Regions from separate parts of the Bradyrhizobium betae genome, predicted to be linked through region 1. Evidence: riboswitches for the same ligand, from Rfam matches in the RefSeq annotation. Region 1 holds a riboswitch; the other holds the start of a gene.
What was found. A riboswitch is a leader RNA that binds a small molecule or an ion and turns the genes downstream of it on or off. The one in region 1 is predicted to bind glycine.
Positions count from the first base shown of each region.

Region 2: another riboswitch for glycine. It lies ahead of gcvT (glycine cleavage system aminomethyltransferase GcvT); the one in region 1 lies ahead of F8237_RS28300 (D-amino acid dehydrogenase).

Region 1 is NZ_CP044543.1:5,883,266-5,887,351, forward strand. It holds gene F8237_RS28295 (ABC transporter permease) at 1-23, opposite strand, end outside; gene F8237_RS28300 (D-amino acid dehydrogenase) at 206-1,507, opposite strand; glycine riboswitch at 1,576-1,689, opposite strand; glycine riboswitch at 1,693-1,797, opposite strand; gene F8237_RS28305 (M20/M25/M40 family metallo-hydrolase) at 1,893-3,023, opposite strand; gene F8237_RS28310 (ABC transporter substrate-binding protein) at 3,292-4,086, shown strand, end outside.
Region 2 is NZ_CP044543.1:5,737,166-5,741,251, reverse strand. It holds gene alaS (alanine--tRNA ligase) at 1-1,477, opposite strand, end outside; glycine riboswitch at 1,802-1,890, shown strand; gene gcvT (glycine cleavage system aminomethyltransferase GcvT) at 2,036-3,184, shown strand; gene gcvH (glycine cleavage system protein GcvH) at 3,196-3,564, shown strand; gene gcvP (aminomethyl-transferring glycine dehydrogenase) at 3,737-4,086, shown strand, end outside.

The DNA.
Region 1 (4,086 bases):
CGACGAATGAGATAACCTAGCATGCACCTATCTCCGGCTGCGGAACGTGTGGCGCCCTGGGGCGCCCGTGGAGTCTGTCGTGTCTATCATGCGCGCCTGTCATTCGGGCTTGGAAAGCCGGCCGGAGATGCCGACCTTGCGGGGCAAATTGTGTGCCAAGGGTAGGGCGGTATCAAGGGGCCGCCCTGCGTCCGATCGGAACCACTCAGGATGCATGACGCAGCTCGGTCTCAACCTTGAGTGAGGGGACGGTCGGCGGAGCGTTGAGCCCGCGCCGGCCGTCGATGGTCCCGGCAATCATCTGCGCGGTCGCGGCCGACAGGGTCCAGCCGAGATGGCCGTGGCCGGTGTTGAAGAACACGCCCGGTATCCGGCCTGCGCGCACCACCGGCATCATGTTCGGCATCATCGGCCGTAGTCCGGCCCACGGAATGACACGCGACGTCTCGACGTCGGGGAAATTGCTGCGCACCCAGTCGACCAGCGGCTGCACGCGGTCCGCGCGAATGTCGCGGTTGAAGTCGTTGAATTCGGCGGTGCCGGCGACGCGGAAACGATCGGCACCGAGCCGGCTGGTGACGATCTTGGCGGCTTCGTCGAGCAGGCTGACGGTCGGCGTCGCGTTGCGGCTCGCGGCGGTGTCGAGCTGCACCGTGATCGAGTAGCCCTTCACCGGATAGACGTTGACGCGCTCGTCGAGCAGGGTGGCGAAGTGACGGCTCGCCACACCGGCGCAGACCACGACGCCGTCCACCTTCAGCATGCCGCGCGCGGATGCGGCCGCATCGCTTGCGGACAGATCGGCCCAGCCGATGACGAAGCCGGCGCCGGCGCGGGCGATCGAATCGATGTTGGCCTCCTGGATGAAGGTGGCGCCGCGTCGCTTGCAGGCCTCAGCCAGCCCGCGGGTAAACTTGTGGATATCGCCGGTCGCATCCGACGGCGTGTAGAAGCCGCCGTAATAGTCCTTGCGCAGCGTCGGCTCGATGGCGCGGATTTCCTCCGAAGTCACCGGACGCCGATCGAGGCCGCCTTCCTGCAGCAGCGCGTTGACGCGCAGGCCGGATTCAAAGCCTTTCTTGTCGTGATAGATGTGGAGGATGCCGCGGCGTTCGAGATCGAAGTCGATGCCTTCGCGCGTCGCGATCTCGAACAGATGCTTGCGGGCTTCGATCGCAAGGCGCGTGGTCTGAATCGTGTTGGCGCGGTAGTTGCCGATGTTGGCGACGAACTCGCTCATCCACGAATATTTGTGCCAGTTCGGCCGCGGGTTCATCAGCAATGGCGCATCGCGCCGGAACATCCAGCGCAGGCCTTTGAGGATCGTCGCGGTGCTATTCCAGACCTCGGCATTGCTGGCGGAGAGCTGTCCGCCATTGGCGAAGGAGGTCTCCATCGCGGCGTAGCGGTGCTTGTCGAGCACCGTCACCTTGTAGCCGCGTTCGAGCAGGGCATAGGCGGTCGTTACGCCGGTGATGCCGGCGCCGATGATGGCGATATGGGTCATGGCAGGTTCGGGGCTCCCGTGAGTTAGAGTCGGCTAACCGCCGGCCGTGAAGCCGTTGGCGGCGCCCCATCTGTCACGGTTACCTGAGAGCTTGACCCGGCGCAGACCCCGTAAGGTCAGCTCCGGACTATTCCCTTCGGTGGACGTCACGACATTTCAAATCGTGCCGTCTCTCTCCAGATCGTCCTGACGATACAGTCCTTTTGCCTGAGAGTTTCCGGGGCGGTTGCTCCGTCGGCGCCGCAAGGAAGGCTGGATGCCTTCGTTGCGATCTCTCCCGCATCGTCGCGTGGACCATCGAGCAGTACGATGCGCCTCATTTTTAGACAAGGCTAAATTTCAACCGTGATTGCCAACGTATTGTGCAGTGCAAAGTTGATTCAATTTACTCCAGCGTCGCCAGCAATCCCGCCATCAACCGGCCGCGCTCGACCAGGCTGTCGACCTCGATGAACTCCTCGAGCGTGTGGCCATTGCCGCCGCGCACGCCGAGGCCGTCGAGCGTCGGGATGCCCATCGCACCGGTGAAATTGCCGTCGGAGCCGCCGCCGGAGCTCGCATGCGGCAGCTCGGCGCCGAGCGATTTGGCGATGCCGCGTGCCTTTTCATACAGCGCCATCGTGCCCGCATCCGGCTCCCACACGGGCCGGGTGACGCCGCGCGTCACCTTGAAGGAGACGTCGTTGGCCGTGCCAGACAGGGCCAGCATGCGCTCGACGCCGCGGTCGAGATCGGCCTGGCGTTTGGCCATCGACAGCGCTTCGCCTGTTGCGGTGGTGGCAACGCAGTTCACCCATTGTCCGCCATGCACGACGCCGACCGAGAAGGTGCAGTCTTCGGTCGTCATCGCGTCGATCGCAAGAATCTGCCGCGCCATCTCGCGGATCGCCGAGCGTCCCGACGACAACGTCGCGCCGGCATGGCTCGGTCGGCCCGTCGCTTCCAGGTTGAAGCGCGCGATGGCGTAACGTCCGGTGGTGACGCCGTTGTCGGCGCGGCCTGGCTCGGGCACCAGCACATATTTGTTGCGCGCAGCCTCGGCCTCGATGATGTCGCGGGTCGAGGGCGTGCCGACTTCCTCGTCAGGCGTGAACAGCACGGTGATCGGCAGCGGCGTCGTGAAGGAGGCGCGCGCCAGCTGACGGATCGCTTCCAGCGAGAGATAGTTGCCGCCCTTCATGTCGTAGATGCCGGGGCCGTAGCACTTGTTGCCCTCGCGCCGCCATTTCAGCTTCTCGATGGTGCCGACCGGGTGGACGGTGTCCATGTGGCCGGCGATCAGGATGCCTGGCTCACCTTGCTTCGGATGCGGGAAGCGTGCGCGGATGACGCCGCCAAAGCCCTGGCGGCCGGCGATGCGTTCGATCGTCGCACCCATGATTGCCATATCCCGCGCTGCGATATCGAGCATGCGGTTAACGGCACCGGCGTCCCAGGTCGGGCTCTCGCAGTCGACCCAGGTGCGCAGGCCTTCGAGCATGGCTTCGGAATCGAAGGGAAGATTGGCTGGATTCATCTTAATGTCTCTCAAGCTTCGAAAGATGGAACGCGCATTGCATTGCGCTGGGCAGGACGAGCGGGGAGTGTTGTAGAGCCAAACCGATCTTTGTGGAGCCCGTGCCCGCGCCGCTTGGGCTTGCAGCTAAAGCGGATTGACGCGCACAACACTGTCTGCAAGTCTCGAAAAGATAAAGGCATTGCATGAGGTTAGTTCGCCTAAGGAACGAACCGAATGCTCAACCAATAACCTGCCTTTGAACAGTTTCACGTCAGGAGAAACTTTTATGCTGAGCTTAATGCGCCGGGGGCGGCGCGCGTTCGCCTCCACACTTGCGCTGTCGGTCGTTGCGCTTTCGACCACAATGGCCTCGCCGGTATTTGCCGCCGGCAAGACCATCACCGCGGTGATGCATTCGGATCTGCGCGTCATCGATCCGATCTTCACCACCGCCTACATCACGCGTGACCATGGCTACATGGTCTACGACACGCTGATCACGACGGATTCGAATTTCAAGATCCAGCCGCAGATGGCGGACTGGAAGATCTCCGACGACAAGCTCACCTACACCTTCACGCTGCGGGACGGCCTGAAGTGGCATGACGGCACGCCGGTGACGGCGGAAGACTGCGTCGCCTCGCTCAAGCGCTGGGCCTCCGTCGACGGCATGGGCCAGCAGATGATGACCTTCACGGCCAGCATCGAGGCGACCGATCCCAAGACCATCACGCTGAAGCTGAAGGAGCCCTACGGCCTCGTGCTGGACTCGATCGGCAAGCCGTCTTCCCGCGTGCCCTTCATGATGCCGAAGCGTCTGGCCGAGACGCCGGCCGACAAGCAGATCCCCGAGCAGATCGGCTCCGGCCCGTTCAAGTTCGTGCAGGGCGAATTCCAGCCCGGCGTGAAGGCGGTCTACGTCAAGAACACCGACTACGTGCCGCGCAAGGAGCCGGCGAGCTGGACCGCCGGCGCCAAGGTCGTGAAGGTCGACCGCGTCGAGTGGATCACCATGCCGGATGCGCAGACCGCGGTGAACGCGCTGCAATCGGGCGACATCGACTTCATGGAAGTGCCGCCG
Region 2 (4,086 bases), 150 kb from region 1:
TCAGCAGCAGCGCGCCGGTCTCGCCGGCCTTGAGGTGGGCGACTTCCTGGCCGTCCTTCACCAGCGCGGAGACCACGCCTTCGGCGCTCTCGGTCTCGTAGCCCAGAAATTCAGTGGCGCCGAGCTTCTCGCGCAGCGGGAACCAGATCGCCTCGGAAGCAGCCTCGCCCGAGCCCTTCCAGGACTCGCGCGCCTTGGCCTTCTGGCGCTCCATCGCGTCGGTGAACGAGGCCTGGTCGACGCCGATGCCGCGCGATTTCAGCGCGTCCTGCGTCAGATCCAGCGGGAAGCCGTAGGTGTCGTACAGCGTGAAGGCGACGTCGCCGTCGAACATGTCGCCCTTCTTCAAGGACGCGCTCTTCTCGTCGAGGATGGCAAGGCCGCGCACCAGCGTCTTGCGGAAGCGGGTCTCTTCCAGCCGCAGCGTTTCCTCGATCAGATTCTCCGCGCGCATCAATTCGGGATAGGCCTGGCCCATCTCGCGCACCAGCGCCCAGACCAGCCGATGCATCAGCGGCTCCTTGGCCCCTAACAGCTGCGCATGGCGCATCGCGCGGCGCATGATCCGGCGCAGCACATAACCGCGGCCCTCGTTCGAGGGCAGCACGCCGTCGGAGACCAGGAAGGCGGAGGAGCGCAAGTGGTCGGCGATGACGCGGAACGAAGCCACGGTCTGCTCGTTCGGCCCGCTGCCGAGCGCGGAAGCGGTCGCGTCGATCAAATGGCGGAACAGATCGGTCTCGAACACGCTGTCGACGCCTTGCATGATGCAGGCCATGCGCTCGAGGCCCATGCCGGTGTCGATCGAGGGACGCGGCAGCGGTACGCGCTCCTCTTTCGTCACCTGCTCGTATTGCATGAACACGAGATTCCAGAATTCAAGGAAGCGGTCGCCGTCCTCTTCCGGCGAGCCCGGCGGTCCGCCCCAGATGTGATCGCCGCGATCGATGAAGATCTCGGAGCATGGCCCGCACGGGCCGGTGTCGCCCATCGCCCAGAAATTGTCCGAGGTCGGGATGCGGATGATGCGGTCGTCGGAGAAGCCCGCGATCTTCTTCCACAGGCCAGCCGCCTCGTCGTCGGTGTGGTAGACGGTGACGAGCAGCTTGTCCTTCTTCAGCCCGAAGTCGCGGGTGATCAGCGTCCAGGCCAGCTCGATCGCGCGCTCCTTGAAATAATCGCCGAACGAGAAGTTGCCGAGCATCTCGAAGAAGGTGAGATGGCGCGCGGTGTAGCCGACATTGTCGAGGTCGTTGTGCTTGCCGCCGGCGCGCACGCATTTCTGCGACGTGGTGGCGCGCTGATAGGGCCGCTTCTCGACGCCGGTGAAGACGTTCTTGAACTGCACCATGCCGGCATTGGTGAACATCAATGTCGGATCGTTGCGCGGCACCAATGGCGAGGACGACACGATCTCGTGGCCGTTCTCGGCAAAGAAGTTCAGAAAGGTCGACCTGATCTCGTTGACGCCGCTCATGTTCATCCAATCGGGTGTGCTGGAGCATGATCCGGAAAAGTGTGAAGCGGTTTTCCGAAAAGATCATGCTCAAACAAAGAGCTAAAGCGCGATGACTCTTCATTGCGCTTTAGAACCCGCTGACTTGCCATCCAAACCGCGAGTTTGGACTGATATCTGCGGGCCAGAGCGCTTTTAGACAAGGCCAGCTTCGCTGTCCAGAAACTGTGCAGGCGGATCAGTGGGTTGCCGCATCAGCGCAATCCCGTTGCAATCCCTTTGGAAAGGCGCAAAGCCTGCGTTGACAGGCTTGGGCGCCCTGTGGTCTGTACCCATCTGTATCGTACGGCCACGTCGGGAGAGACCGGCATGGGTGCCGGCGCCGAAGGAGCAACCGCCCCGGAAACTCTCAGGCAAAAGGACCGCGTGGCTTTGACGACATCTGGAAAGAGGCACTGGCGGGCTTAAGACCCGGACAGCGTCCGCCGACGGGATAATACTCTCAGGCACAGCGACAGATGGGGCTTCGATGGGTGTCCTCGCGGGAATCGTCCCCGGGGAACCGCCGAGGGCTCCGTAATGCTTGCGCGCGACGACCAAGACTCCCTGAAAAAGACGCCCCTTCACGGGCTGCATGTGTCCCTCGGCGGCAAGATGGTGCCGTTTGCGGGATATGACATGCCGGTGCAATACCCCGCCGGGGTCCTTAAAGAGCATCTGCATACGCGCTCTTCCGCCGGCCTGTTCGACGTCTCCCACATGGGCCAGATCGCGCTCCGCCCGAAGTCGGGCAAGGTCGAGGACGCCGCCCGCGCGCTGGAGCGACTGGTGCCGCAGGATATCGTCGCGATTGCACCGGGACGGCAGCGCTACGCCCAGTTCACCAATGAAAACGGCGGCATCCTCGACGATCTCATGGTCGCCAATTTCGGCGATCACCTGTTCCTGGTCGTCAACGCCGCCTGCAAGGACGCGGACGAGGCGCATCTGCGCGCGAATCTCGCGGACGACTGCGTGATCGATTCGCTTTCCGACCGCGCGCTGATCGCGTTGCAGGGCCCGAAGGCGGAATCCGTGCTGGCGAAATTATGTGCAGAGGCGCCCACCATGAAGTTCATGGATGCCGGCCCGCACAAGGTTGCCGGCCTCGCCTGCTTCGTCTCGCGCTCGGGCTACACCGGCGAGGACGGGTTCGAGATTTCGGTCCCCGCCGCCGATGCCCAGCGTCTTGCGAAGACCCTGCTGGAAAACCCCGACGTGATGCCGATCGGCCTCGGGGCCCGCGACAGCCTGCGGCTGGAAGCCGGGCTTTGTCTCTACGGCCACGACATCGATACCGAGACCACGCCGGTCGAGGCCGCGCTGGAATGGTCGGTGCAGAAGAGCCGCCGCACCGGTGGCGCCCGCGCCGGCGGCTTTCCCGGCGCCGAAAAGATTCTCGCGCATTTCGACAATGGCGCCTCCCGCCGCCGCGTCGGCCTGCTCGCGCTGGGTCGCGCGCCGGTGCGCGAAGGCGCGCTGCTGTTCGCAAATAGCGAGGGCGGCGAGGCCATCGGAAAGGTCACCTCGGGCGGTTTCGGTCCGAGCCTGAATGCGCCGGTCGCGATGGGCTATGTGCCCACGAGCCACAGCGCGCTCGGCACAAATCTTTTCGCCGAGGTGCGCGGCCAGCGATTGCCGCTTACCGTCGCCGCCATGCCCTTCGTCAAGAACACCTACAAACGCTGAGGATTGAGACAATGACCACGACGCTGTACACCTCCGACCATGAATGGCTCGCCATCGACGGCGATGTCGCCACCGTCGGGATCACCGACTACGCGCAGTCGCAGCTCGGCGACGTCGTGTTCGTCGAGCTGCCCAAGGTCGGCCGCTCGCTGAAGAAGGCGGAAGCCGCCGCCGTGGTGGAATCGGTCAAGGCCGCCTCCGACGTCTACGCGCCCGTGACCGGCGAGGTGCTCGAGGTGAATGACGCCCTCATCGCCGAGCCGGCGCTGGTCAATTCCGATGCGCAAAGCAAGGCCTGGTTCTTCAAGATCAGGATTGGCGACAAGAGCGAGCTCGGCGGCCTCATGGATGAAGCAGCGTACAAGGCACACACGGCGTGAAGATATGAGCCAAGCGGTCGCCTCCCACTCGGTGTCATCGCCCGCGCAGGCGGGCGATCCAGTACGCCGCGGCCCATCGGCTCAATCACGAACGCCTGCGTTTACTGGATCGTCCGCCTTCGCGGACGATGACAACGACGACGGCGACAGCGAAATCTAGCGAGGACCCATGATGACCGCGCACCGCAAATCCAACGGCGACACCGCCACTTTCGTTCGACGCCACATCGGCCCCTCCGCGCGCGATGTCACCGCGATGCTGGAAACCGTCGGCGCCAAGAGCGTCGATGCGCTGATGGCCGAGACGCTGCCGGCCTCGATCCGGCAGGCCGCGCCGCTCGATCTCGGCAAGCCGCTCAGCGAGACCGAGGCGATCGCGCACATGGGCGAACTCGCGCGTCAGAACCAGGTCTTCACCTCGCTGATCGGTCAAGGCTATTCCGGCACCATCCTGCCCGCGGTGATCCAGCGCAACATCCTGGAGAACCCGGCCTGGTACACGGCCTACACGCCCTACCAGCC